2 regions of the Pseudomonas flexibilis genome follow, and region 2 is predicted to be linked to the other one. Evidence: predicted binding sites of a transcription regulator. Region 2 holds the regulator's gene; the other holds the start of a gene.
The links. Region 2 encodes LexA, which represses DNA repair genes until DNA is damaged. Its sites were predicted from a motif close to CTGTNTNNNNANACAG; they were not measured.
Positions count from the first base shown of each region.

Region 1: the regulator LexA is predicted to act here: its motif matches at 12,787-12,802, upstream of recN (DNA repair protein RecN).

Region 1 covers NZ_JTAK01000003.1:48,604-63,127, forward strand. Annotated here, with positions in the region: gene ftsH (ATP-dependent zinc metalloprotease FtsH) at 1-667, opposite strand, end outside; gene rlmE (23S rRNA (uridine(2552)-2'-O)-methyltransferase RlmE) at 819-1,451, opposite strand; gene yhbY (ribosome assembly RNA-binding protein YhbY) at 1,524-1,835, shown strand; gene PT85_RS08225 (hypothetical protein) at 1,860-2,291, opposite strand; gene greA (transcription elongation factor GreA) at 2,269-2,742, opposite strand; gene carB (carbamoyl-phosphate synthase large subunit) at 2,739-5,960, opposite strand; gene leuE (leucine efflux protein LeuE) at 5,980-6,627, opposite strand; gene carA (glutamine-hydrolyzing carbamoyl-phosphate synthase small subunit) at 6,643-7,794, opposite strand; gene dapB (4-hydroxy-tetrahydrodipicolinate reductase) at 7,978-8,778, opposite strand; gene dnaJ (molecular chaperone DnaJ) at 8,840-9,967, opposite strand; gene dnaK (molecular chaperone DnaK) at 10,087-12,003, opposite strand; gene grpE (nucleotide exchange factor GrpE) at 12,101-12,664, opposite strand; gene recN (DNA repair protein RecN) at 12,827-14,500, shown strand.
Region 2 covers NZ_JTAK01000001.1:333,109-347,632, forward strand. Annotated here, with positions in the region: gene fadB (fatty acid oxidation complex subunit alpha FadB) at 274-2,421, shown strand; gene fadA (acetyl-CoA C-acyltransferase FadA) at 2,452-3,627, shown strand; gene PT85_RS01670 (DUF1653 domain-containing protein) at 3,768-4,019, shown strand; gene topA (type I DNA topoisomerase) at 4,117-6,720, shown strand; gene PT85_RS01680 (DUF6586 family protein) at 6,776-7,273, shown strand; gene PT85_RS01685 (hypothetical protein) at 7,395-7,628, shown strand; gene sulA (SOS-induced cell division inhibitor SulA) at 7,635-8,087, opposite strand; gene lexA (transcriptional repressor LexA) at 8,105-8,716, opposite strand; gene PT85_RS01700 (TetR/AcrR family transcriptional regulator) at 8,903-9,610, shown strand; gene PT85_RS01705 (L,D-transpeptidase) at 9,678-10,202, shown strand; gene nagZ (beta-N-acetylhexosaminidase) at 10,224-11,219, shown strand; gene PT85_RS01715 (CsiV family protein) at 11,378-11,926, opposite strand; gene mfd (transcription-repair coupling factor) at 11,939-14,524, opposite strand, start outside.

The DNA of each region.
Region 1 (14,524 bases), on a different contig from region 2:
AGTCCGAGCCGGAGATGGTGAAGAACGGCACCTTGGCCTCGCCGGCGACCGCCTTGGCCAGCAGAGTCTTGCCAGTACCCGGCGAACCGACCATCAGTACACCGCGCGGGATACGGCCACCCAGGCGCTGGAACTTGCCCGGGTCACGCAGGAACTCGACCAGCTCGGCGACTTCCTCCTTGGCCTCGTCGCAACCGGCAACGTCAGCGAAAGTGGTCTTCACCTGATCTTCCGAAAGCAGGCGCGCCTTGCTCTTGCCGAAGCTCATCGGCCCGCCCTTGCCTCCGGCGCCGCCCTGCATCTGGCGCATGAAGAACATGAACACCGCGATGATCACCAGGATCGGGAAGCTGGCCACCAGCAACTGGGTCCAGATGCTCTGCTGCTCAGGCTGCTTGCCTTCGATGACCACGTTGTTGTCGATCAGGTCGCCGATCAGTCCGCTGTCCTGGATCGCCGGACGCACGGTCTTGAACGTACCGCCATCGGTGCGTTTGCCGGTGATCACGAAGCCATCGACGGTGACTCGCTCGACACGGCCATCCTGAACCTGGCTCAGGAATTCGGAATAGTTGAGCGTCTGCGGCTCGCTGGGGCTGGAGAAATTGTTCATCACCGTCACCAGGACGGCGGCGATGATCAGCCACAGGATCAGATTTTTTGCCATATCGTTCAATTCGCTACCCTCTGAGTCGCTCCGTTCGAGGCAACTCCCGCACGCGGCTGGTTGATTACCCGGCCTAACTTACTACACAACCCCTGCCGGGGCAGGTGGCGTCTGTAACCCTTTATGAACCTTTGACTACCGGTTCGGCACTTCATTGCATCGGAGCGCCGCGGAAACCACGCGCCAGGAGGTACTGCTCCCGGGAGCGATCACGCGAGGACAACGGCTTGCGGATCTGCACCTTCTCGAACATCTCCCGCGTCTGCTTGTGGTACGCATCGAAACCTTCGCCCTGGAAGATCTTGATCAGGAAATCGCCACCAGGCCGCAGCACGCGACTGGCCAGATCCAGCGCCAGCTCGCACAGGTACATGGCACGCGGCTGATCCGCGGCCCGCACCCCACTCATATTGGGGGCCATATCGGAAATCACAAGGTCGACGGGATGATCACCGATCGCTTCGAGCAGCCGGGCGAACACCGCATCGTCGGTGAAATCGCCCTGGATGAAGGTGACGTCGGGGATCGAGTCCATCTCCAGGATGTCCGAGGCGATCAGCCGCCCCTTGTCGCCAATCACCCGGCTGGTCACCTGCGACCAGCCACCGGGGGCCGCGCCCAGATCGACGACCGTCATGCCGGGGCGCAGGATGCGGTCCTTTTCCTGGATCTCCAGCAGCTTGTAGCTGGCCCGCGAGCGATAACCGTCGCGCTGAGCCATCTTTACGTAAGGGTCGTCGAAGTGTTCTTTCAGCCAGCGTTGACTGGTCTTGGATCGGGCCACGGAATACCTCTTGGGCGGCGGCTCGGGTACACTAGCCGCCTTTTTCGTACAGTGAAACGTCAGGGCTTGATTATGGCGCTCTCGCAAGAGCAGAAGAAACAGTTCAAATCTATCGGCCACCATCTGAAGCCGGTATTGACCATTGCCGACAACGGTCTCAGCGAAGGGGTAATGGCCGAGCTGGAGCGCGCCCTCGCCGACCACGAGCTGATCAAGATTCAGCTGCGTGTGGCCGAGCGCGACGACCGTCACGCATTGGTCGAGGAGCTTTGCCGTAGCGCGGGCTGCGAGCTGGTGCAAAGTATCGGCAAGGTGGCACTGGTGTACCGCAAGAACCCCAAACCGAACCGCCACCTCTCCAACATCCTGCGCCACCAGGCGTAACCGGCAAGACGAGGCGCGGAACGTCTACGACCGCGCCTCGGGTGGCGCCTGTACCACCAGCAGCAGGCCACAGCAGGCCATGGCCAGGTAGCTGAACATCTGCCAGTAGTCGGACACGAGCCAGCCGGCGCGCGCGGCGAAAAAGCCAAGCGCCAGCAGCAGCACCGCCAGCAGCAGCTGGCCGCGCATATCCTTCCACACGGCCCGCACGCCCAGCGCGACGGCCAGACTCAGCGCCTGCAGCAGCACGCAGACCACCGCAAAGCCCACCAGCAGCGGCCGCAAGCCGTTCGCCACCTCCTGCACCAGCAGCGGCGCGAGGCCGATCTTGCCGAGTGCCGGCAGCAATACGAAGTGCAGCAGCCACAGGCCGCCGACCCAGAATGTCTGGGCCAGCTGCCAGGCGATCACCGGCGCGCGCAGGCGCGGCGGATCAGACGTGACGGACTTCGACAATCTCGTACTCGACCACGCCACTAGGGGTGCGCACCGTCACCACGTCGCCTTCGGACTTGCCGACCAACGCGCGGGCGATCGGCGAGCTGACCGACAACTTGCCGGACTTGATGTCCGCCTCGTCGTCACCGACGATCTGGTAGGTCACTTCCTCGTCGGTTTCGACGTTCACGATGTCCACTGTGGTGCCGAAGATCACCTTGCCGGTATGCGGAAGGGTCGAGACATCGATGATCTGGGCGTTCTGCAAACGCCCCTCGATGTCACGGATGCGCGCCTCGGCCAGCCCCTGCTGTTCGCGGGCGGCGTGGTACTCGGCGTTCTCCTTCAGATCCCCCAGCTCACGCGCTTCGGCGATGGCCTGGCTGATCTTCGGGCGCTCCGCCTTGAGGATCTTCAGCTCTTCTTCCAGGGCGCGAGCGCCCTGGACGGTCATCGGGTATTTCGTCATGCCTTGATTCCTGCGTGCAGATCCTGCAGCCGGCGCACGGTCCGCTCGGGACCGAACTTGATGGCCTCACAGACTGCCTGACCACCCGCCAGGGTGGTGGTGATGCAGACCTTGTGCTGCAGGGCGTTACGACGGATGGAGTAAGAATCGGCGATCGACTGGCGCCCCTCGGTGGTGTTGATGATCAGGGTCACTTCCTCGTTCTTGATCATGTCCACCACATGCGGACGGCCTTCGGTCACCTTGTTGACGCGGCGCACCGGCAAGCCAGCCGCCTCGATCACCTTCGCGGTTCCGGCAGTAGCCACCACTTCGAAGCCCTGAGCGATCAGGTCACGCGCCACATCGGCCACGAAAGGCTTGTCGTCCTCTCGCACACTGATAAAGGCGCAACCGCCGGTGGGCAGGATCTCGCTGGCACCCAGCTGAGCCTTGGCAAAGGCCTCGGCGAAGCTGTCGCCGACACCCATGACTTCGCCGGTGGATTTCATTTCCGGGCCGAGGATGGTATCCACCCCGGGGAACTTGGCAAAGGGGAACACGGCCTCCTTGACGCTGAAGTACTCCGGAATGATTTCCTCGGTAAAACCGGTTTCCTGCAGGGTCTTGCCGGCCATGACACGGGCCGCGACCTTGGCCAGCGATTCGCCGATGCACTTGGACACGAACGGCACGGTACGCGAAGCGCGCGGGTTCACTTCCAGTACATAGATGTCGTCGCCCTGAACGGCCATCTGCACGTTCATGAGACCGACCACACCCAGCTCCAGCGCCATCTTCTTCACCTGGTCGCGGATTTCGTCCTGAATGTGCTGGGGCAGCGAGTAGGCCGGCAGCGAGCACGCCGAGTCGCCGGAGTGGATGCCGGCCTGCTCGATGTGCTGCATGATGGCGCCGATCACCACGTCCTTGCCATCGCATACGGCATCGATATCCACTTCGATGGCCGAATTCAGGAAATGGTCCAGCAGTACCGGGCTGTCGTTGGAGACCTTCACCGCCTCGCGCATGTAGCGCTTGAGCTCTTCTTCCTGGTAAACGATTTCCATCGCCCGGCCGCCCAGCACGTAGGACGGACGCACCACCAGCGGGAAGCCGATGGCCTTGGCGTGCGCCAGGGCTTCGTCTTCGCTGCGTGCGGTGGCGTTCTGCGGCTGGCGCAGGTTCAGGCGCTGCACCATCTGCTGGAACCGCTCACGGTCTTCGGCGCGGTCGATGGCGTCCGGGCTGGTGCCGATGATCGGCACGCCGGCCTCTTCCAGAGCGCGGCACAGCTTCAGCGGGGTCTGGCCACCGTACTGCACGATCACGCCCTTGGGCTGCTCGACGCGGCAGATTTCCAGCACGTCTTCCAGGGTCACCGGCTCGAAGTACAGGCGATCGGAGGTGTCGTAGTCGGTGGAGACGGTTTCCGGGTTGCAGTTGACCATGATGGTCTCGTAGCCGTCTTCACGCATGGCCAGCGCGGCATGCACGCAGCAGTAGTCGAACTCGATGCCCTGGCCGATGCGGTTCGGACCGCCACCGATGACCATGATCTTGTCGCGGCTGGACGGGTTGGCCTCGCACTCTTCCTCGTAGGTCGAATACATGTAGGCGGTGTCGGTCTGGAATTCGGCGGCGCAGGTGTCGACGCGCTTGTAGACCGGCAACACCTTCAGCTTGTGACGGTGGCTGCGCAGGCTTTTCTCGCTCACGCCCAGCAGGGTCGCCAGGCGGGCATCGGAGAAGCCCTTGCGCTTCAGGCGGAACATCAGGTCACGGTCGATGCTGGCCAGGCCGAGGGTCTTGACCCGCTCCTCTTCCTTGACCAGGTCCTCGATCTGCACCAGGAACCAGGGGTCGATGTTGGTGAGTTCGAACACCTCGTCGACGGTCTTGCCGGCGCGGAAGGCATCGGCCACATACCAGACGCGCTCGGCGCTGGGCACGGTCAGCTCACGCTTGAGGACGCTCTCGGCTTCCGGATCGGCCAGATCCAGCTTGGGATCGAAACCGGTGGCGCCGACCTCCAGGCCGCGCAGGGCCTTCTGCATGGACTCCTGGAAGGTCCGGCCGATGGCCATGACCTCGCCCACGGACTTCATCTGGGTGGTCAGGCGGGCGTCGGCCTTGGGGAACTTCTCGAAGGCGAAGCGCGGCACCTTGGTGACCACGTAGTCGATGGCCGGCTCGAAGGACGCCGGGGTGCGGCCGCCGGTGATGTCGTTCTTCAGCTCGTCCAGGGTGTAGCCAACCGCCAGCTTGGCGGCGATCTTGGCGATCGGGAAGCCGGTGGCCTTGGAGGCCAGCGCCGAGGAACGCGACACGCGCGGGTTCATCTCGATGACGACCATGCGGCCGTCCTTCGGGTTGATGCCGAACTGCACGTTGGAGCCGCCGGTTTCCACGCCGATCTCGCGCAGCACCGCCAGCGAGGCGTTGCGCATGATCTGGTATTCCTTGTCGGTCAGCGTCTGCGCCGGCGCCACGGTGATGGAGTCGCCGGTGTGCACGCCCATCGGGTCGAAGTTCTCGATGGAGCAGACGATGATGCAGTTGTCCTTCTTGTCGCGGACCACCTCCATCTCGTACTCCTTCCAGCCGATCAGCGATTCGTCGATCAGCAGTTCCTTGGTCGGCGACAGATCCAGACCGCGGTTGCAGATTTCCTCGAATTCCTCACGGTTGTAGGCGATGCCGCCACCGGTGCCGCCCATGGTGAAGGACGGACGGATGATGCACGGGAAGCCCACCTGGTCGAGGACGCCGTAGGCTTCCTCCATGTTGTGGGCGATGCCGGAACGCGGGCACGCCAGCCCGATGTCACGCATGGCCTTGTCGAAGCGCGAACGGTCCTCGGCCTTGTCGATGGTGTCGGCGTTGGCGCCGATCATTTCCACGCCGAACTTTTCCAGCACGCCGTGGCGTTCCAGGTCCAGGGCGCAGTTCAGCGCGGTCTGGCCGCCCATGGTCGGCAGCAGCGCGTCAGGGCGCTCCTTCTCGATGATCTTGGCGACAGTCTGCCACTTGATCGGCTCGATGTAGGTGGCGTCGGCCATGGCCGGGTCGGTCATGATGGTGGCCGGGTTGGAGTTCACCAGGATGACGCGGAAGCCTTCCTCGCGCAGGGCCTTGCAGGCCTGGGCGCCGGAATAGTCGAACTCGCACGCCTGGCCGATCACGATGGGGCCGGCGCCGAGGATCAGAATGCTTTTGAGGTCTGTACGTTTTGGCATGGGAGTCTCGTAGCGGTAATCAGGTCAGGGTTGCGGTGGCCAGCTTCACGCCAAAGCCGACGAACAGGGCGCCCACGCCGCTGGTGGCGCTGGCGGCCAGACGCTGCCGTCGGCGGAACCAGTGCGCCAGGCGGGCGCCGGTAAAGATCAGGAGGCTCAGGTAGCTGAGACTGATGATTTGCAAAATCGCGCCCAGCACCAGGAACGACAATCCCGGATGGGCGTAGGCCGGGTCGACGAACTGGATGAAGAAGGACACGAAGAACAGGATCGCCTTGGGGTTCGACAGGCTGAGCAGCAGGGCGCGGCGGAACGGCTGACCCAGGTCCTGCTCGGGTTCGACCCGTGCATCCGCGGGATGCCGCCACTGGCGCCAGGCGCCGCGCAACATGCCAATGCCGATGTAGCAGAGGTATGCGGCACCCAGGTACTTGAGCCCGGTGAACAGCATCGGCTCGGCCTTCAGAAGCGAAGCAACGCCCAGTGCGGCGGCCAGCATTAGCAGGGTATCGCCGACGAACACGGCGGCGGCGGCGCTGTAACCCGCCGCGATACCGCGACGCGCCGCGCTGGCCAGCACGAACATGGAGTTCGGGCCGGGCAGCAGGATCACCAGCACCGTCCCCAGGACATAGGTCCAGAGGTCGACGATTCCCAGGCTTGCCAGCATGCGCGACAGCCCTTATTGCTTGCGGGCCGCCATGGCGGCGACGAAGCGGTCGAACAGCGGAGACACGTCGTTCGGGCCGGGGCTGGCTTCCGGGTGTCCCTGGAAGCTGAAGGCGACCTTGTCGGTGCGCTCGATGCCCTGCAGGGTGCCATCGAACAGCGACTTGTGGGTGGCGCGCAGGTTGGCCGGCAGGGTGGCTTCGTCGGCACAGAAACCATGGTTCTGGCTGGTGATCATCACCACGCCGCTGTCGAGGTCCTGCACCGGGTGGTTGGCGCCATGGTGGCCGCAAGCCATCTTCACGGTCTTGGCGCCGGAGGCCAGGGCCAGAAGCTGGTGTCCCAGGCAGATACCGAACACCGGGATGTCGGTTTCCAGAATGTCCTGGATCGCCTTGATGGCGTAGTCGCACGGCTCCGGATCGCCTGGGCCGTTGGACAGGAACACACCGTCAGGATTCAGCGCCAGCGCCTCGCTGGCCGGCGCCTGGGCGGGCAGCACGGTCACCCGGCAGCCGCGCTCGACCAACATGCGCAGGATGTTGCGCTTCACGCCGTAGTCATAGGCCACCACGTGGTACGGCAGCTGCTCGGCGGGAATTTCCGGATGGCTGTCGGTCTGTAGCGACCACACCGAGGAGCGCCATTCGTACGGCGCCTTGGTGCTGACCACCTTGGCCAGATCCAGCCCCTTCATGCCCGGAAATGCTCGCGCCAGCTCGAGCGCCTTTTCTTCGGTCGCATCCGCACCAGTCAGGATGCAACCGTTCTGAGCGCCCTTTTCGCGCAGGATGCGCGTCAGGCGACGCGTATCGATCCCGGCGATGGCCACGGTACCGTTTGCCTTCAGGTAGGCATCCAGCGGCTGCTTATTGCGCCAGCTGCTGGCCAGCAGCGGCAGGTCGCGGATGATCAGGCCGGCGGCCCAGACCTGGCTGGACTCGGCATCTTCCGGCGTGGTGCCGGTATTGCCGATGTGCGGATAGGTCAGGGTGACGATCTGCTGGGCATAGGACGGATCGGTGAGAATTTCCTGATAGCCGGTCATGGCGGTGTTGAACACTACCTCGCCGACGGTATGCCCATCGGCGCCGATGGATTCGCCGCGAAAAATGCTGCCATCAGCAAGGGCCAGAATCGCTGGCGTAGTGGCTGGCGTAGTCAAGAGACCTCCGGTAAATCTGCCTGGTGCGTACGCAGGTTGTAAAAAAGCGGGATGACGTGTGAAGGTCATCCCGCTTTTTTTGAATTCGGCCATCTGCGTAACTTTAGTGGACACACTAAAGCGCGAATCATACAGAAACGGCCTTTTTGGGTCTACCCAAACTGCAGACCGATGCGTGACCGCTCAGCGCAGGCCCAACACATCCTGCATGTCATACAGGGCCGGCGCGCGACCCTGCAGCCACAACGCCGAACGGACGGCGCCCTTGGCAAAGGTCATGCGGCTGGATGCCTTGTGGGTAATTTCCACCCGCTCGCCGTCGGCGGCGAACAGAACGGTGTGGTCGCCCACCACATCGCCGGCGCGCACGGTGGCGAAACCGATGGTTTCCCGAGCGCGCGCACCGGTCTGCCCTTCGCGTCCGTAGACCGCCACTTTCCGCAGATCGCGACCCAGCGCCTCCGCCACCACCTCACCCATGCGCAGCGCAGTACCCGACGGCGCATCGACCTTGTGACGGTGGTGGGCCTCGATGATCTCGATGTCCACGTCGTCCCCGAGTACCCGGGCCGCGGTGTCGAGCAGCTTCAGGCACAGGTTCACCCCGACGCTGAAGTTGGCGGCGAAGACGATCGGGATCTGCTTGCCCGCCTCGGCCAGCCGCTGCCTTTCTTCAACCGAAAAACCGGTGGTGCCAATGACCATGGCCTTGCCGGCCTGACGGCAGATCTCCAGGTTCTTCAGGGTCACGCTCGGATGGGTGAAGTCGATCAGCACATCGAAGCGGTCCACCACGGCTGCGAGATCACCGCTCAGGGCAACCCCCAGGCGCCCCAGCCCCACCAGTTCGCCGGCATCCGCACCGATCAGGCTGCTGTCCGGCCGGTCGATGGCCGCAGCCAGCTCGGCGCCCTCAGCCTGGCGGACCGCCTCGATCAGGTTCTTGCCCATGCGCCCGGCGGCGCCCATCACTGCAATTCGCATATACCCAAGCTCCACACTGCCGGCCGTCGCAGCAGGCGAGTGCCCGCTGCCGGCGCAGGATTCAAAGATCGTCGAAGAACCGCTTCATGCCCTCGAACCAGCCACTGGCACGAGGGGAATGGGAGCTGTCGCTCTGCAGGCTGCGGCGGAACTCTTCGAGCAGCTCGCGCTGATGCTTGTCGAGCTTGACGGGTGTTTCCACCACCACCCGGCACATCAGGTCGCCCGCACTGCCGCCACGCACCGGGGTCACGCCCTTACCGCGCAGGCGGAACAGCTTGCCGGTCTGGGTGCCTTCCGGAATTTTCAGCTTGACCCGGCCATCCAGGGTCGGCACTTCGAGCTCGCCACCCAGCGCCGCGTCCGCGAAGCTGATCGGCACCTCGCAGTACAGGTCGCGACCGTCGCGCTGGAAAATGTCGTGCTCGCGCACGTTGACCACCACGTACAGGTCTCCGCTCGGACCGCCCTGGGCGCCCGCCTCGCCTTCGCCCGCCAGGCGGATGCGGTCGCCGGTATCGACACCGGCCGGCACCTTGACCGACAGGGTCTTGTGCTCCTCGACTCGGCCCTGGCCATGGCAGTCGCCACAGGGGTCGGTGATCATCTTGCCGCTGCCATGGCAGCGCGGACAGGTCTGCTGCACCGAGAAGAAACCCTGCTGCATACGCACCTGACCGATGCCGCCGCAGGTGCTGCAGGTGGTCGGGCTACTGCCCTTCTTGGCGCCGGAGCCGCCACAGGTCTTGCAGTTGGCCAGGGTCGGCACGCGAATGGTCACCGTGGTGCCGCGCACCGCCTCTTCCAGGCTCAGCTCCAGGGTGTAGCGCAGGTCGCTGCCCCGTTGCGGGCCGCCACGCTGGCCCCCACGGGCACCCCCGAAGAAGTCGCTGAACACGTCACCGAAGATGTCGGAGAAGCTGGCGCCGCCGGCAAAGCCCGCGCCAGCGCCACCCATCTGCGGATCGACACCGGCATGGCCGTACTGATCGTAGGCCGCGCGCTTGTTGGCATCGGAGAGCACCTCGTAGGCCTCGTTGGCCTCCTTGAATTTCTCTTCCGCCGCCTTGTCGTCCGGATTGCGATCCGGATGGTACTTCATCGCCAGGCGTCGATAGGCCTTCTTCAGCTCGGCGTCGTCGGCGCCCCGCTCGACACCCAGCACTTCGTAATAGTCTCGTTTCGCCATTTCTCTCGAATTCCTCTGACACACCCTCCAGACACGCCAACGCGGGAGAGGGCTCCCGCGTGGCGAGTCAGGGGCGCGCGACCACGGTCACGCGCATGAGGCGGAAGCAAACGTGACGTTTACTTGTTGTCCTTGACCTCTTCGAACTCGGCGTCGACTACGTCGTCACCCGCGTCCTTGGCCTTGCCGTCGGCCGGCTGAGCCTGTTCGGCCTGTGCCTGCTCGGCGTACATCTTCTGCGCCAGCGGCGCGGTGGCCTGGGACAGCGCGTTCATCTTGGCCTCGATCTCGGCCTTGTCGTCGCCCTTGATGGCGACTTCCAGGGCGGCGATGGCGGCTTCGATGGCGGACTTCTCCTCGGCGGTGGCCTTGTCGCCGGCCTCGGTGATCATCTTGCGGCTGGCGTGGGCCAACTGATCACCTTGGTTGCGCGCGGTCACCAGCTCTTCGAACTTGCGGTCTTCCTCGGCGTTGGCTTCAGCGTCGCGCACCATCTTCTCGATCTCGTCATCGGACAGACCGGAGCTGGCCTTGATGACAATGGACTGCTGCTTGCCGGTGGCCTTGTCCTTGGCGGACACGTGCAGGATGCCGTTGGCGTCGATGTCGAAGGTGACCTCGATCTGCGGCACGCCGCGCGGCGCCGGCGGAATGTCGGCCAGGTCGAACTTGCCCAGCGACTTGTTCTGCGCGGCCTGCTTGCGCTCGCCCTGCAGCACGTGGATGGTCACCGCGCCCTGGTTGTCGTCGGCGGTGGAGAACACCTGCGACTTCTTGGTCGGGATGGTGGTGTTCTTGTCGATCAGCGGGGTCATCACGCCACCCAGGGTTTCAATGCCCAGGGTCAGCGGGGTGACGTCCAGCAGCAGCACGTCCTTAACGTCACCAGCCAGCACGGCGCCCTGAATGGCGGCACCCATGGCCACGGCTTCGTCCGGATTGACGTCCTTGCGCGGTTCCTTGCCGAAGAACTCGGCAACGGTCTTCTGCACCAGCGGCATGCGGGTCTGGCCGCCGACCAGGATCACCTCGTCGATCTTGCCCACATCGATGCCGGCGTCCTTCAGCGCGGTGCGGCACGGCTCGATGGTGCGCTGCACCAGATCCTCGACCAGCGACTCCAGCTTGGCGCGGGAGATCTTCACGTTCAGGTGCTTCGGACCGGTCTGGTCTGCGGTGATGTACGGCAGGTTGACGTCGGTCTGCTGCGCGGAGGACAGCTCGATCTTGGCCTTCTCGGCGGCTTCCTTCAGGCGCTGCATGGCCAGGGCGTCGCCCTTGATGTCCATACCCGACTCCTTCTTGAACTCGTCGACGAGGTAGTCGATCAGGCGCATGTCGAAGTCTTCGCCACCCAGGAAGGTGTCGCCGTTGGTGGCCAGCACTTCGAACTGGTGCTCGCCGTCGACTTCGGCGATCTCGATCACCGACACGTCGAAGGTACCGCCACCCAGGTCATAGACGATCACGGTGTGGTCACCGCGCGACTTGTCCATGCCGTAGGCAAGGGCCGCGGCGGTCGGTTCGTTGATGATGCGCTTGACGTCCAGACCGGCGATGCGACCGGCGTCCTTGGTAGCCTGACGCTGGCTGTCATTGAAGTAGGCCGGCACGGTGATCACCGCTTCGGTGACCGGCTCGCCGAGGTAGTCTTCGGCGGTCTTCTTCATCTTCTTCAGCACTTCGGCGCTGATCTGCGGCGGCGCCATCTTCTGGCCCTTCACGTCCACCCAGGCGTCACCGTTGTCGGCCTTGATGATCTTGTAGGGGACCAGCTTGATGTCCTTCTGCACCACGTCCTCGTCGAAGCGCCGACCGATCAGGCGCTTCACGGCGAACAGGGTGTTGTGCGGGTTGGTGACCGCCTGGCGCTTGGCGGACTGGCCGACCAGGATTTCGCCATCGTTGGTGTAGGCGATGATCGACGGGGTGGTACGGCCACCTTCGGCGTTCTCGATGACCTTGGCGGTGCCGTTTTCCAGGATGGAGACGCAGGAGTTGGTGGTCCCCAGGTCAATACCGATGATTTTTCCCATTTTCAATTCTCCAGAATCGGGTGGTGCCTGCGTCCCCGCCAGGGCCGCCGCGGCTCAAATGTGCTTGGTGAAACAGATGGGGTCGGCCCGATGGATTTCAAGCCTTTTCGTTGATCGAAGACGGCGTGTCGGCCGGTGCCTTGCTGACCACGACCATCGCCGGGCGCAGCAGGCGACCGTTGAGCAGGTAGCCCTTCTGGAACACCTTGAGCACGCTGCCCGGCTCCAGCGTGGCGCTTTCTTCCATCGCCATGGCCTGGTGATGCTCGGGGTTGAAGGGCTCGCCCTGCGGATCGAGCTGCTCCAGCTGGTGGCGCTTGAGGCTGTCGAGCAGCAGCTTGTGGGTCAGCTCCATGCCTTCACGCACCGCCTTGCTGGCCTCGTCGTCCGGACGGGTCAGCTCCAGGCCACGCTCCAGGCTGTCGACCACGGCGAGCAGATCGCCGGCAAACTTTTCCAGGGCGAACTTGTGGGCCTTTTCCACGTCCTGTTCGGCGCGACGGCGCACGTTCTGCATATCGGCGGCGCTGCGCAGCACCTGATCCTGGGCGGCGGCCAGCTGCTCTTCCAGCTCCAGCACGCGCGCCTGCAACGCCTCGGTGTCCTGCTCGCCGGCGGACGGTTCGGCGTTGGGGTTTTCCAGGTTCTGTTCATCCACCATTGGGAGTCTCCTCTAGACGAAGGGATGCCGGCCGGGCCGGCGCCGAATGCAGCCCTATATGGGGACGGTGAAACCTTCTTCAAGGGGGCGCGGAGAAATGCTTGAAGGCGACTCACCGACCACTGTATAAATAGCCAGCCTGGCGAACCTGGGGAGCCTTCCATGCTGGTCCATCTGTCCATTCGCAACTACGCCATCGTCGATCAACTGGATCTGGAACTGCGCAGCGGCATGAGCGTCATCACCGGCGAAACCGGTGCCGGCAAGTCGATCATGCTCGACGCGCTCGGCCTGGCGCTGGGCGATCGCGCCGACAGCAGCGTGGTACGCCCGGGTACCGACAAGGCGGACATCCTCGCCAGCTTCGACGTCTCGCAGATTCCCGAAGCCCAGGCCTGGCTGCGCGAGCGCGACCTGGAGCAGGACGGCCCGTGCATCCTGCGCCGGGTCATCACCGCTGAAGGCCGCTCGCGCGCCTACATCAATGGCACGCCGTGTCCGCAGGGCGACCTCAAGGCGCTCGGCGAACTGCTGATCGACATCCACAGCCAGCACGAACACCAGTCGCTGCTCAAGACCGATACCCACCGCCGCCTGCTGGATGCCTATGCCGGCGCCGGCGAGCTGGCCCGTCAGGTATTGCTCGCCGCGCAGCGCTGGCGGCAAACCCGCCAGGAGCTGGAACGGGTGTCCAGCAGCGGCGACGAACAGCGCGCCCGCCACCAGTTGCTCAGCTACCAGCTCGAGGAGCTCGAAGCGCTGGCGCTGGGCGAGCAGGAACTGGAGCAGCTGGAAGAAGAACACAAGACCCTGAGCAACGCCGAGCATCTGCTCGGCGCCTGCCGCCAGGTGCTGGACCTGTGCAGTGAAAGCGACGCCGGCAACGTACTGTCTGCGCTGAACGCCAGCCTGAACCGGCTGACCGCCTTCAGCCCGAACGCCGGCGCCATGGCCAGCGCGGTCGAGTTGCTGGCCAGCGCACAGATCCAGGTCGAGGAAGCCATCGGCGAGCTGAACCGCTTCATCGACCACTTCGATGCCGACCCCGAGCGCCAGCAACAGCTGGAGGAGCGCCTGGACAGCATCTATACCCTGGCCCGCAAGCATCGCGTGCAGCCCGGCGAACTGGGCGAGCTGCAGCAGCGACTGCTGGAGGAGCTGGAAAGCCTGAACGCCGATGACCAGGCCCAGGAGCGCCTGACCGAAGAGCTGGCTGCCTATGCCCGTCACTATCAGGAGAAGGCCGAGGAACTCAGCGCGCTGCGTCATCGCGCCGCCAGCGAACTGAGCAAGGCCGTGGAAGTGGAAATGCAGCGCCTGGGCATGCCCGGCGGACGCTTTCAGATCGAGCTGCGTGCCAACGCCACGGACGAACCGCATCCGGCCGGGCTGGAGCAGGTGGAATTCCTAGTCAGCGCCAACCCCGGCCAGCCGCTGCGCGCCCTGGCCAAGGTGGCTTCCGGTGGCGAACTGTCACGCATCAGCCTGGCCATCCAGGTCATCACCGCGCAGACCTCGCGCGTACCGACTCTGGTGTTCGACGAAGTGGACGTCGGCATCGGCGGCCCGACCGCTGAAGTGGTCGGCCAGCTGCTGCGCCGCCTGGGCGAACGCGGCCAGGTGTTGTGCGTGACCCACCTGCCGCAGGTCGCCGCACAGGGGCATCAGCACCTGTTCGTGCACAAGCAGCGCGGCCGCTCGGACACCAGCACCGCCGTCGCGCACCTGGAGCGCCAGCAGCGTATCGAGGAAGTCGCGCGCATGCTCGGCGGGGTCGACCTCACCGACGAATCCCTGGCCCACGCCGCGAAGCTGCTGGCCAACGCGCAGGAATAAGGCCCGGCTGCGCCGCGGGAGCGG
Region 2 (14,524 bases):
CACAAAGCGGGCTGAATGCTAGCAGAATGCGATTGGCCGGTGCGGTATGCGGGAATGCGCAGAGCGCCAATTGACAAGCCGGGCCTTTTGCAGGAAGGTTGGCACACCCGAATCAAACGATCGTATGAATTGAGCGTTTGCCTTGCACTGCTCTATTACGCACGACTCCATGCATCGACGGGTGTGCCGGTAAACACGCCGCGACAGGCACTAACCTGTGGTATCCGGCGATCGATGTATAACAGTTCAGCTTCCATACCTGGAGATCAGTTGATGATTTACGAAGGTAAAGCCATCACGGTTAAGGCTCTTGAGGGCGGCATCGTCGAATTGAATTTCGACCTCAAGGGTGAGTCCGTCAACAAGTTCAACCGCCTCACCCTGAACGAGCTCCGTCAGGCCGTCGATAGCATCAAGGCCGACGCCTCCGTCAAGGGCGTGATCGTGACCAGCGGCAAGGACGTGTTCATCGTCGGCGCCGACATCACCGAATTCGTCGACAACTTCAAGCTGCCCGAGGCTGAACTGGTCGCCGGCAACCTCGAAGCCAACAAGATCTTCAACGATTTCGAAGACCTGGCTGTTCCCACCGTGGTTGCCATCAATGGCATCGCCCTGGGCGGCGGTCTGGAAATGTGCCTGGCCGCGGATTACCGCGTAATGGCCGAAAGCGCCAAGATCGGTCTGCCGGAAGTGAAGCTGGGCATCTACCCGGGCTTCGGCGGCACCGTGCGTCTGCCGCGTCTGATCGGTACCGACAACGCCATCGAGTGGATTGCCGGCGGCGCCGAGAACAAGGCCGATGCTGCCCTCAAGGTGCGCGCCGTCGATGCCGTGGTTGCCGACGACAAGCTGCGTGATGCCGCCCTGGATCTGGTCAAGCGCGCCATCGCTGGCGAGCTGGACTACAAGGCCAAGCGCCAGCCCAAGCTGGAAAAGCTCAAGCTCAACGCCATCGAGCAGATGATGAGCTTCGAGACCGCCAAGGGCTTCGTGGCCGGCAAGGCGGGCCCGAACTATCCGGCCCCGGTGGAAGCCATCAAGACCATCCAGAAGGCGGCCAACATGGGCCGCGACAAGGCGCTGGAAGTCGAAGCTGCCGGTTTTGCCAAGCTGGCCAAGACCTCGGTCGCCGAAAGCCTGATCGGTCTGTTCCTCAACGACCAGGAACTGAAGAAGAAAGCCAAGGGCTACGACAAGCAGGCCCGCGACGTACAGCTGGCGGCAGTGCTCGGCGCCGGCATCATGGGGGGCGGCATCGCCTACCAGTCGGCCGTCAAGGGCACCCCGATCCTGATGAAGGATATCCGCGAAGAGGGTATCCAGATGGGTCTGAACGAGGCCTCCAAGCTGCTCGGCAACCGCGTCGAGAAGGGTCGCCTGACCGCCGCCAAGATGGCCGAGGCGCTGAACGCCATCCGTCCGACCATGTCCTACGGCGACTTCAAGAACGTCGACATCGTGGTCGAAGCCGTGGTCGAGAACCCGAAGGTCAAGCAGATCGTGCTGGCCGAAGTGGAAGACCAGGTGAAGGAAGATGCCGTGCTGGCCTCCAACACCTCGACCATCTCCATCAACCTGCTGGCCAAGGCGCTCAAGCGCCCGGAAAACTTCGTCGGCATGCACTTCTTCAACCCGGTGCACATGATGCCGCTGGTCGAAGTGATCCGTGGCGAGAAGTCCAGCGAGACCGCCATCGCCACCACCGTGGCCTATGCCAAGAAGATGGGCAAGAACCCGATCGTGGTCAACGACTGCCCCGGCTTCCTGGTCAACCGCGTGCTGTTCCCCTACTTCGGCGGCTTCGCCAAGCTGGTCAGCGCCGGTGTGGACTTCGTGCGCATCGACAAGATCATGGAGAAGTTCGGCTGGCCCATGGGCCCGGCCTACCTGATGGACGTGGTCGGCATCGACACCGCCCACCATGCCCGTGACGTGATGGCCGAGGGCTTCCCGGATCGCATGAAGGAAGAGCGCAAGACCGCCGTCGATGCGCTGTACGAGGCCAACCGCCTGGGCCAGAAGAACGGCAAGGGCTTCTACGCCTACGAGACCGACAAGCGCGGCAAGCCGAAGAAGGTGGTCGATGCATCCGTCCAGGAAGTGCTGGCCCCGATCGTCTACGAGCAGCGCGAAGTCACCGACGAGGACATCATCAACTTCATGATGATCCCGTTGTGCCTGGAAACCGTCCGTTGCCTGGAAGACGGCATCGTCGAAACCGCCGCCGAAGCCGACATGGGCTTGATCTACGGCATCGGCTTCCCGCCCTTCCGCGGGGGTGCGCTGCGCTACATCGATTCCATCGGTGTGGCCGAGTTCGTGGCCCTGGCCGACAAGTACGCCGACCTGGGCGCGCTGTACACCCCGACCGCCAAGCTTCGTGAAATGGCCGCCAAGGGCCAGAAGTTCTTCGGTTAATGCGGACAGAACAGAGCGAGATATAGAGATATGAGTCTGAATCCGAGAGACGCCGTCATTGTCGACTTCGGCCGCACCCCGATGGGCCGTTCCAAGGGTGGCATGCACCGCAACACCCGCGCCGAGACCATGTCGGCGCACCTGATCAGCAAACTGCTGGAGCGCAACGACAAGATCAACCCGGCCGAGGTCGAGGATGTGATCTGGGGTTGCGTCAACCAGACCCTGGAGCAGGGCTGGAACATCGCCCGCATGGCGTCGCTTATGACCCAGATCCCGCACACCAGCGCCGGCCAGACCGTCAGCCGCCTGTGCGGTTCCTCCATGAGCGCCCTGCACACCGCCGTGCAGGCGATCCAGACCGGCAACGGCGACGTGTTCGTGGTCGGCGGGGTGGAGCACATGGGCCACGTCAGCATGATGCATGGCGTGGACCCGAACCCGCAGCTGTCCCTGTACGCCGCCAAGGCCTCGGGCATGATGGGCCTGACCGCCGAAATGCTGGGCAAGATGCACGGCATCAGCCGTGAGGCCCAGGACCAGTTCGGCGTGCGCTCTCACCAGCGCGCCTGGGCCGCCACCCAGGAAGGCAAGTTCAAGGACGAGATCATCCCGATGGAAGGTTACGACGAGAACGGCTTCCTGAAGGTGTTCGACTTCGACGAGACCATCCGTCCGGAAACCACCTACGAAGGCCTGGCTTCGCTGAAGCCGGCATTCAACCCGAAGGGTGGCACCGTGACCGCCGGTACCTCCTCGCAGATCACTGACGGCGCGTCCTGCATGATCGTGATGAGCGCCCAGCGCGCCAAGGACCTGGGCATCCAGCCGATGGCCGTTGTGCGCGCCATGGCGGTGGCCGGTGTCGACCCGGCGATCATGGGCTACGGTCCGGTGCCGTCCACCCAGAAAGCGCTCAAGCGCGCTGGTCTGAGCATGGACGACATCGATCATGTCGAGCTGAACGAAGCCTTCGCAGCCCAGGCCCTGCCGGTGCTGAAGGACCTCAAGCTGCTGGACAAGATGGACCAGAAGGTCAACCTGAACGGCGGCGCCATCGCACTGGGTCACCCGTTCGGTTGCTCCGGTGCCCGTATCTCCGGCACCCTGCTGAACGTGATGAAGCAGAATGGTGGCACCCTCGGCGTCGCGACCATGTGTATCGGTCTCGGCCAGGGCATCACCACGGTCTTCGAACGCGTCTAAGCGAACGGGATCGAAAAGACCGGGGCCTCGTGCCCCGGTTTTCTTTTTTGGTTTGTCGGTGCAAAAAGCGGGTGTGGTTTTCAGCGCGGCTGCCGATACCTGCTGACGCAAATGCATCCTGTGTTATCGGAGTGGTATCGATGCGCATAACGACTGGCGTGTATCGCCACTACAAGGGGCATGAATATCGGGTATTCGGTGTGGCCCGCCATTCGGAGAACGAAGAGGAAATGGTGATTTACCAGGCGCTGTACGGCGAATACGGCCTGTGGATCCGGCCTCTGCGCATGTTCTGCGAAACGGTCGATCTGAATGGCGAGCGCCTGCCGCGCTTCGCGCTGGTGCGGGAAGAGCCGCCCTTGATCGGACTCAAGCCGGAGTTGGAGCCTTGACGCCGGCAGCTTGACCTTGGCGTGATCGCCACTATATATAGCGGTTCCGCGCAAGGCGGCCCCTTCCTTTATTTATTTGTCAGGAATTCTCCAACCCATGGGTAAATCGCTGGTCATCGTGGAATCACCGGCCAAGGCCAAGACCATCAACAAGTATCTGGGTAGCCAGTACGTTGTGAAGTCGAGTATCGGCCACATCCGCGACCTGCCGACCAGCGGCTCGAGCGCCGCCAAGGAGCCGGCCAAGCGCGGCAAGGCCGCTGCCGAAGGCGCGACCCTCTCGCCCAAGGAGAAGGCCCGGCGGCAATTGTTCGCCCGCATGGGTGTCGATCCGGAGCACGGCTGGAAAGCCCAGTACGAAATCCTGCCCGGCAAGGAAAAGGTGGTCGAGGAGCTCAAGCGCCTGGCCAAGGATGCCGACACCATCTACCTCGCAACCGACTTGGACCGCGAAGGGGAGGCCATTGCCTGGCACCTGCGCGAATCCATCGGCGGCGATGACAGCCGCTACAAGCGCGTGGTGTTCAACGAGATCACCAAGAAGGCGATCCAGGAAGCCTTCGCCAGCCCCGGCGAGCTGGACCTGAACCGCGTCAATGCCCAGCAGGCACGCCGCTTCCTCGACCGCGTGGTCGGCTACATGGTCTCGCCCCTGCTGTGGGCCAAGATCGCCCGTGGCCTGTCCGCCGGTCGCGTGCAGTCGGTGGCGGTCAAGCTGGTGGTCGAGCGCGAGCGCGAAATCCGCGCCTTCGTCCCGGAAGAGTACTGGGAAGTCCATGCCGACCTCGGCACGGCGCGACAGGACAAGGTGCGTTTCGAAGTCGTGCGCGAACAGGGCGAGGCGTTCAAGCCGGTCAACGAGGCGCAGGCCATGGCCGCCCTGGAGCGCCTCAAGCGCTTGGCGTATCGCATCGCCAAGCGCGAGGACAAGCCAACCTCCAGCAAGCCCTCCGCGCCGTTCATTACCTCCACGCTGCAGCAGGCGGCCAGTAACCGCCTGGGCTTCGGTGTGAAGAAGACCATGATGATGGCTCAGCGCCTTTATGAGGCGGGCTACATCACCTACATGCGTACCGACTCGACCAACCTGTCGCAGGACGCCATCGCCATGGCGCGCGGTTTCATCGAGGCCGAGTACGGCTCGAAGTACCTGCCCGAAAAGCCGAACCTCTATTCCAGCAAGGAGGGTGCCCAGGAGGCGCACGAGGCGATTCGTCCTTCCGATGTCCAGTTGCGTCCGAACCAGCTGTCGGGCATGGAGCGCGACGCCGAGCGTCTCTATGAACTGATCTGGCGCCAGTTCGTGGCCTGCCAGATGCCGCCCGCCCAGTACCTGTCGACGACCGTCAGCGTGGCCGCCGGCGATTTCGAACTGCGCGCCAAGGGCCGCATCCTCAAGTTCGATGGCTATACCCGCGTGCTGCCGCAACAGAGCAAGCCGGGCGAAGACGATGTATTGCCGGATATGGCCGAGGGCGAAACGCTCGACCTGCTCAAGCTCGACCCCAGCCAGCACTTCACCAAGCCGCCGGCGCGCTTCTCGGAAGCCAGCCTGGTCAAGGAGCTGGAGAAGCGCGGCATCGGCCGGCCGTCCACCTATGCGGCGATTATTTCTACCATTCAGGAACGCGGCTACGTCACCGTGCACAACCGTCGCTTCCACGCCGAGAAGATGGGCGATGTGGTCACCGATCGCCTGTCGGAGAGCTTCGCCGATCTGATGGACTACGGCTTCACCGCTGGCATGGAAGAGCGCCTGGACGATGTGGCCCAGGGTGAGCGCGACTGGAAGAACCTCCTGGACAGCTTCTACGCCCGGTTCAGCCAGCAGCTCGCCCGCGCCGAGGCCAGCGAGGGCGGCATGCGCGCCAACCAGCCGACGCTGACCGACATCCCGTGCAAGGAATGCGGCCGCCCCATGATGATCCGCACCGCCTCGACCGGGGTGTTCCTCGGTTGCTCCGGCTACAGCCTGCCGCCGAAGGAGCGTTGCAAGTCCACCCTCAACCTGGTGCCGGGCGACGAGATCGCCGCGGACGACGAGGGGGAATCCGAGTCCCTGCTGCTGCGCAACAAGCATCGCTGCTCGAAATGCGGCACGGCGATGGATGCCTACCTGCTGGATGAAACCCGCAAGCTGCATATCTGCGGCAACAATCCGGATTGCAGTGGCTATGAGATCGAGCAGGGCCAGTACCGCATCAAGGGTTACGAAGGCCCGAGCCTGGAGTGCGACAAGTGTGGCAGCCAGATGCAGCTCAAGACCGGCCGTTTCGGCAAGTTCTTCGGCTGCACCAACGCCAGCTGCAAGAACACCCGCAAGCTGCTGAAGAGCGGCGAGGCGGCGCCGCCCAAGAGCGACCCGATTCCGATGCCGGAGCTCAAGTGCGAGAAGGTGAGCGACACCTATGTGCTGCGTGATGGCGCTTCGGGGCTGTTCCTGGCCGCCAGCCAGTTCCCCAAGAACCGCGAGACCCGCGCGCCGCTGGTGCTGGAGCTGCTGCCGCACAAGGCCGAGCTGGATCCCAAGCACCATTACCTGCTGTCCGCGCCGCCCAGTGACCCGGACGGCCGTCCGGCGGTGATCCGCTTCAGCCGCAAGAGCAAGGAGCAGTACGTGCAGTCCGAGGTGGATGGCAAGCCCACCGGCTGGCGTGCCTTCTATGCCAACGGGCAGTGGAAGGTCGAAGACAAGCGCTGAACAGGGCCGCGGCCCAGGCCGCGGCACGTACCGCAGATTACCGGAGGGCGCCGTCGTGGCCCAGGAACGCTATACCCGAACCAACCAGAAGCTCTACTTCGCCGGTCTCGCCATCAAGGCGCTGCGTGAAGCCGAACAGAGCGCCGTACTGGATGCCGCGGGTCGTGCCCAGGCCGAGCGCGAGGCGGCGCTGTTCCATCTGCACGGCGCACTGCTCGGCCTGTTGCAGGAGATCGCCGGCTTCTATCGCCTGCCCGGTGCCGATGCGCCGGCGGTGGAATCTATGCTGGGCATTGCTGTCGACTGCCCCGAACTGGCGGAGCTGCGCCAGCTGGCGGCGCGTGGCGACAGCTGGCTGTCCGCCCTGCGCGAAGCCCATGCTGCACTCTTTGTGCCGCCCCTGGCACCGCGCAAGCCGGCCGAGAATGACGGGCTGATCGTCACCAGCGCCGCGCCATCGGCGTTGCCTGTCGATGCGGGGATGCTGACGGTTTGGCAGTCCGAGCTCAAAGCCCTGGCTCTGCGCTTTCGCGAGGCGATGGTCGACAGCTGAGGGCTGGCTTGGCAGGAGCGGCCACGGCCACAGCGCCGTGTATCCCCGGCCCTTCGTCCGACCACTAGGGCAATGTCTGTCGGGCTGCTACAATGCGCGCCCTCTCGCTGGGATCGAAATTATGCCGACCGCTTTCCTGGAAATCGTCGAACTGCCTGATGGCCGAATCGCGTTGCGCCGCGCCGAAGACGAGGAAACGCTGGTGACCTTGGAGTTCTCCGCTGACGCTCGCGAATTCCTGCAGGGGCAGCACGTCGAGGTAGCCAAGGCCATGCTGAGTGCCGGACTGCAGATGGCCGGTCGACTGGTCGAAGGTGAGCTTCCCGAGTCGGATGGCCCGCGGGTTCTGCACTGAACCCGCTCAGCTCATGCGTATGTTCAGACTCTGTGCGCAGCCTTGGCGGGCTGCACGGGCCAGTGCCCGGCTTTCCTGAACCGACAGCGGCAGCCAGCTGACCACGGTATGGCTGCGCCCCAGCCGCAGGGCTTCGCAGGCGAGTTTGAAGGCTGATTGGCGGTCCCGGGCCTGCAGCAGCAGAATGCGTTCGCGGTTCAGCGAAGCGCTGCGCAGCCAGGCCGGTGTGAGCGGCGAGGGCGGGGCAATCAGTGTCAGCCAGCGGGCATCCGCTGCCTGACTCAGTTCCCGCAGGATGGGTCCCAGCAGGCTCAGGCAATGCCCGGCCGCGCCGCGCAGCGACAGTTCGCTGACATGGTCGGCGGCTTCCGCCGGTTCGCTGGCTTCCCCAAGGGGCAGCAGCAGGGGATCGAACAGGGAAGGCTGGAAACGATCGGGCATCTGCTGCTGGTACTGCATGGGAAGCTCCTTGCCGGCTAGCGGCGAATGACACCGACGCTGAGGCCTTCAATGGTCAGTTGCTGGTGCTCGAGGTCGACCTTGATGGGGGCGAACTCGGGGTTTTCCGCCAGCAGCCAGACGTGTTTGCCGTCACGCTTGAAGCGCTTGACGGTGACTTCCTCATCGAGGCGGGCGACTACGATCTGCCCGTTGCGGGCTTCCTGGGTGGCGTGAACGGCCAGCAGGTCGCCATCGAGAATGCCGGCGTCCTTCATGCTCATGCCGCGGACCCGCAGCAGATAGTCGGCGCGCGGTTTGAAAATGCCGGCATCGAGCTTGAAGGTGTCTTCGATATGCGCCTGGGCGAGGATCGGAGCGCCTGCCGCGACCCTGCCGATGACCGGTAGGCCGCCCTCGTCGCTTTCCTGTTGCTCGCCTTCGGGGATGCGGATGCCCCTGGATGCGCCGGGAATCATCTCGATGGCGCCCTTGCGGGCCAGGGCCTTGAGATGTTCCTCGGCGGCGTTGGGTGACTTGAAGCCCAGCTGCTGAGCGATCTCGGCGCGGGTAGGCGGGTAGCCGTGGCGCTCCAGGCTGTGCTTGATGAAGGCCAGAATCTCGGCTTGGCGGGGCGTCAGTTTCAGCATGTCCAGCCTCTGTGTATTTATCCAGTGGCTGGGATTATATACAGTGTTTTTGCCGCTCGCCAATCACCAGGCGCCCGGACGATCGCCGAAGTGCGCAAGTGCTGCGATGCCTGCGGCAAGTTGCCTTGACTGGGCGCAACCGAAAACGTATGTTTCAAACAAGTGTTTGTCAGGTGAATGAAGACGATGGCTCAGTCAGAAACGGTAGAGCGGATACTGGATGCGGCGGAACAGTTGTTCGCCGAAAAGGGCTTTGCCGAAACGTCGCTGCGGCTGATCACCAGCAAGGCCGGTGTCAATCTGGCGGCGGTCAACTATCACTTCGGCTCCAAGAAGGCGCTGATCCAGGCGGTATTCTCGCGCTTCCTCGGGCCATTCTGCGCCAGCCTGGAAAAGGAACTGGATCGCCGACAGGCACTGCCGGAGCATAAACCGGAACTGGAAGAGCTGCTCGAGCTGCTGCTGGAGCAGGCACTGGCCGTGAAGCCGCGTAGCGGCAATGACCTGTCGATCTTCATGCGCCTGCTAGGGCTGGCGTTCAGCCAGAGCCAGGGCCATTTGCGCAAGTACCTGGAGGAGGTCTATGGCCGGGTGTTTCGCCGCTACATGCTGCTGGTGATCGAGGCCGCGCCCAAGATTCCGCCGCTGGAACTGTTCTGGCGCGTGCATTTCATGCTCGGAGCGGCGGCCTTCAGCATGTCGGGGATCAAGGCGTTGCGCGCCATGGCGGAGAACGACTACGGCGTGCATACCTCCACCGAACAGGTCATGCGCATGATGGTTCCGTTCCTGGCCGCTGGCGCGCGCGCCGACACGGGTCTCACCGATCCGAACCTGATGGCGGCTCAGCTCAAGCCGCGCAGCAAATCCGGCAATGCGCCCGCCAAGGCCTGACCGCCGGGCGGTTGGGCTCCACGTAGGCATGCGCTAAGCTAGCGGCCTGTTTCCGGGCCGTCATGCCATGCCTGCTCTCGACTTCCTGCATATCTCGCTCGCCGATCAGTGCCTGTATGGCTTCGCTGACGGCGTGCTGTGCCTGCGCGTGCCGGTTTCCACCGCGCTCAACGGAGCGGGTGAGCGGCTGGGCAGCGGCTGCACGCCGCGCGGCCTTCATTACGTGCGGGCGAAGATCGGCGAGGGTCTGCCGGAGGGTGCGGTGCTGCGCGGTCGGCGCTGGACGGGCGAAATCTGGACGCCGGAACTGCATGCCTCTTTCCCGGCGCGCGACTGGATCCTGACCCGGATTCTCTGGCTCAGCGGCTGTGAGCCAGGGCGCAATCGGCTGGGCGAAGTGGATACCTTCCGTCGCTACATCTATCTGCACGGCACGCCGGACTGCGAGCCCTTGGGTGTGCCCGGGTCCCACGGTTGCGTACGCTTGCGCAACCGTGACCTGCTGAAGCTGTTTCCCCGCGTGCCGGCCTACTGCCCGGTGCGTATCGACGAAGCGCCGTGTCCACAGTGGGCCGGTGCACCATTGTCATAAGGATTTTTCGTGAGCACTGTTTTGCAGGGTTCCCTGATGCTGGACATCGCCGGCACCTGGCTGACCGCCGAGGATCGCCAACTGCTGCGCCAGCCGCAGGTCGGCGGGTTGATTCTGTTTGCCCGCAACATCGAATGTCCCCGCCAGATGCGTGAGTTGAGCGCCGCGATTCGCGCCCTGCGTCCCGACCTGCTGCTGGCAGTGGACCAGGAGGGCGGGCGGGTGCAGCGTCTTCGCCAGGGTTTCGTGCGCTTGCCGGCCATGCGCCGGATCGCCGAGTGCGCCCGGGCCGAGCCGTTGGCCGAGCACTGCGGCTGGTTGATGGCCACCGAGGTGCTGGCGGTCGGTCTGGATCTGAGCTTCGCTCCGGTGCTGGACCTGGATCACGGCCACAGCGCGGTGATTGGCGATCGCGCCTTCGCCAGCGACCCGGAGCGGGCGGCCCGGCTGGCACGTGCCTTCATTCGTGGCATGCGCCAGGCCGGCATGGCCGCAACTGGCAAGCACTTCCCCGGCCATGGCTGGGCCGAAGCCGATTCCCACGTGGCCATCCCCCGAGACGGGCGCAGCCTCGAACAGATCCGCGCCTGCGATCTGCAGCCCTTCGCCCGGCTGGCGCAAGACCTGGCGGCGGTTATGCCGGCGCATGTCATCTACCCGGAAGTGGATCCGCAGCCGGCCGGGTTCTCGCGTCGCTGGCTACAGGACATCCTGCGCGGCGAGCTGGGCTTCAAGGGTGTGATCTTCAGCGATGACCTGTCGATGGCCGGCGCCCACGTGGCAGGCGACGCGGCGGCACGCATCGAGGCGGCACTGACCGCAGGCTGCGACATGGGGCTGGTGTGCAATGACCGGGCCGCGGCGGAGCTGGCCTTGTCCGCCTTGCAGCGCTTGCGGGTTCAGGCGCCGCAGCGCCTGGCCAGCATGCGCGGCCGTGGTTACGCGACCTGCGAATACAAGCAGCGGCCGCGCTGGCTGAAGGCGCTGAGCGAACTTCGTAGTGCGGGATTGGTGTAGCGGCTTTTCACTAGGGGCCGTCCCACCCTCGATGCTACAGGTGGTGGCAGGGTTGTAGTGCGGTCAGCGCTGTTCTGGCCGCAAGCGCGCCGTGCCGGCGCGATGGTGGGCAAGGAAAACGTTGCCCACCCTACAGGCTTCGCGCGGGCCGGACCGCCTTATTCCGGCGTGGCACGCACCAGCAGCCCCAGGCTGGTGCCATCCACGAAGGTCAGCTCGCCCGGCTTGAGGCGGCGGTTCTGCTTGATCTGCTCGCTCTGCACGATCTGCCCTTCATTCAGCTGGTTGACCCACAGCTCGGCCTGCATTTCTACCAGGCGATCCAGGCGCAGGCGCAAGGTGCCTTGCACCGGATACTGGCCCAGCTGCGGTTCGCCTTCGCCGATCGCCACGCGGGTGGCGGTCGGGCCCAGGGTCTGGCGCCAGGCGCGGTGCATCAGCACCTCGTAGCCGTTCTCCGGTGTCAGTTTGGCCACTTCCGCGTCCAGCCGCGTACTGGCGCGCAGATCGCTGGCGCGCAGGTCGGCATTGCGAGTCCAGTCCTCCGGGGCCGGCTGGCCGCTGGCGATGGGTTCACCCTGGCGGAACAGCACCACTTCCAGATGGTAGGGCACCGGGCCGGTGCTTTCGGTGGCGGGCGCGGTCTGCGCCTGGGCCAGCGGAGCCAGCAGGGCCAGCAGCAGGGCGAAGGGACGGATTAAGCGCATCGGGCGGGTCCTTCAGGCAGGTTGTGGAGCGAGGCGTTCAAGCAGGGCCTCGAGCGTATTGAAACGTTCTTCCGGGCGCTCCATGGGCACCTGGAACTTGAACAGGGTAGCGCCTTCGAACTTGTAGCGGTTCGGCTGGCTCTGGATCAACTTGATCAGTGTGAGCGGGTCGACGCAGGTATTGGCGGAGAACTCCAGGCGCCCGCCCTGCGGACCGGCGTCGATCTTCTGGATGCCCAGTTTCTCGGCCTGCAGTTTCAACAGTGTCTGGCGGATCAGGTGCTTGGCCGGCTCCGGCAGCAGCCCGAAGCGGTCGATCATCTCCACTTGCAGTTCCTGGAGGGCGTCTTCATCCGGCGCCGAAGCGATGCGCTTGTAGAGGATGAGGCGACCGTGCACATCCGGCAGGTAGTCGTCCGGAATCAGCGCCGGGACGCGCAGGTTGATCTCGGTGCCACTGGCCAGCGGCTGGTCGAGGTTCGGCTGTTCACCCTTCTGGATGGCCTTGACTGCACGTTCGAGCATTTCCATGTACAGGGTGAAGCCCACCGCCTGGATCTGCCCGCTCTGGCCCTCGCCGAGCAGTTCGCCGGCGCCGCGGATTTCCAGATCGTGGGTGGCCAGCACGAAGCCAGCGCCCAGGTCCTGGGCGTTGGCGATGGCCTCCAGGCGCATCTGTGCGTCCTCGGTCATCTGCCGGCGCGGCGGAGTAAGCAGGTAGGCGTAGGCCTGGTGGTGGCTGCGGCCGACCCGGCCGCGCAGCTGGTGCAGCTGGGCCAGGCCGAACTTGTCGGCGCGCTCGATGATGATGGTGTTGGCGGTGGGCACGTCGATGCCGGTCTCGATGATCGTCGAGGCCACCAGCACATTGAAGCGCTTGTGGTAGAAGTCGCTCATCACCTGTTCCAGCTGGCGCTCGGGCATCTGCCCATGGCCAATGGCGATGCGCGCCTCGGGCACCAGCGCGGCCAGTTCGGCGGCGCACTTCTCGATGGTCTTCACGTCGTTGTGCAGGAAGTACACCTGGCCGCCGCGCAGCAGTTCCCGCAGCAGGGCTTCCTTGATCACTGCCGGCTGGCGCTCCATGACGAAGGTGCGCACGGATAGGCGACGCGCCGGCGGCGTGGCGATGATCGACAGGTCGCGCATGCCGGCCACCGCCATGTTCAAGGTACGCGGGATCGGCGTGGCGGTGAGGGTGAGGATGTCCACCTCGCTGCGCAGCGCCTTGAGCTGTTCCTTCTGGCGCACGCCGAAGCGGTGTTCCTCGTCGATGATCAGCAGGCCCAGGTTCTTGAAGCGGATGTCGTTCTGCAGCAACCGGTGGGTGCCGATGACGATGTCCACCTTGCCCTCGGCCAGCAGCGCGGCGGCGTCGGCGATTTCCTTGGCTGACTTGAAGCGGCTCATCACTTCGACGCGCACCGGCCAGTCGGCGAAACGGTCGCGGAAACTGTTGTAGTGCTGCTCGGCCAGCAGGGTGGTGGGCACCAGCACGGCGACCTGCTTGCCGCTGTGCACGGCGATGAAGGCGGCGCGCATGGCCACCTCGGTCTTGCCGAAGCCGACGTCGCCGCACACCAGGCGGTCCATGGGCTTGCTGGCCAGCATATCGTGGCGTACCGCCTCGATGGCCGCTTCCTGGTCGACGGTTTCCTCGAACGGGAACGCGGCGCTGAAGGTTTCGTAGTCGGCGGCAGGGTCCTTGAAGGCATAGCCCTTGCGGGCCGCGCGACGGGCATAGATGTCCAGCAGCTCGGCCGCCACATCGCGCACCTGCTCGGCGGCCTTGCGCTTGGCCTTCTGCCACTGTTCGGAGCCGAGCTTGTGCAGCGGGGCCAGTGCCTCGTCGCTGCCGGTGTAGCGGGCGATCAGGTGCAGGCTGGTGACGGGCACATACAGCTTGGCGTCGTCGGCGTACTGCAGGACGAGGAACTCGTTGCTCTGGCCGTCATAGTCCAGGGTGACCAGACCCTGATAGCGGCCGACACCGTGATCGATATGCACCACCGGGGCGCCCTCACGCAGTTCGGTGAGGTGCTTGATGACGTTGTCGCCGTGGTCGCGGGTCTTCTCCCGGCGCCGACGCTGCATGACGCGCTGGCCGAACAGCGGGCTTTCGGGAATCAGCGCCAAGTCGTCGAGCAGCAGCCCCTCGTCCAGCGGCGCGATGCAGATGTTCAGCCGTTCGCCGCTGGCCAGGAAGTCCACCCAGCCATTCACCTCGCGGGGCTTGAGCTTCAGGCGGCCGAGCAGCTCCAGCAGCGCTTCGCGACGGCCTGCCGTCTCGGCGCTGAACAGCACGCGGCCGGAATACTCCTCAAGGAAGCGGCGCAGCGCGGCCAGCGGCTCGGCGGCCTTGGCCTGCAGCGCCAGATCGGGCAGCGGCCGGGCCGGAAAGCGCTCACGGCCGACGCCGGTTTGCAGGTCCTGGCTGTCGACGACCACGCGGGGCCAGCGCTTCAGGCGGGCGAAGCAGTCCTCCACGGGAACGAAGAGTTCGGCCGGCGGCAGGACGGGGCGCTCGGGGTCCAGGCGGCGGTCCTCATGGCGGTTGCGCACGTCCAGCCAGAACTGCTCGGCGGCCTGCTCGATGCC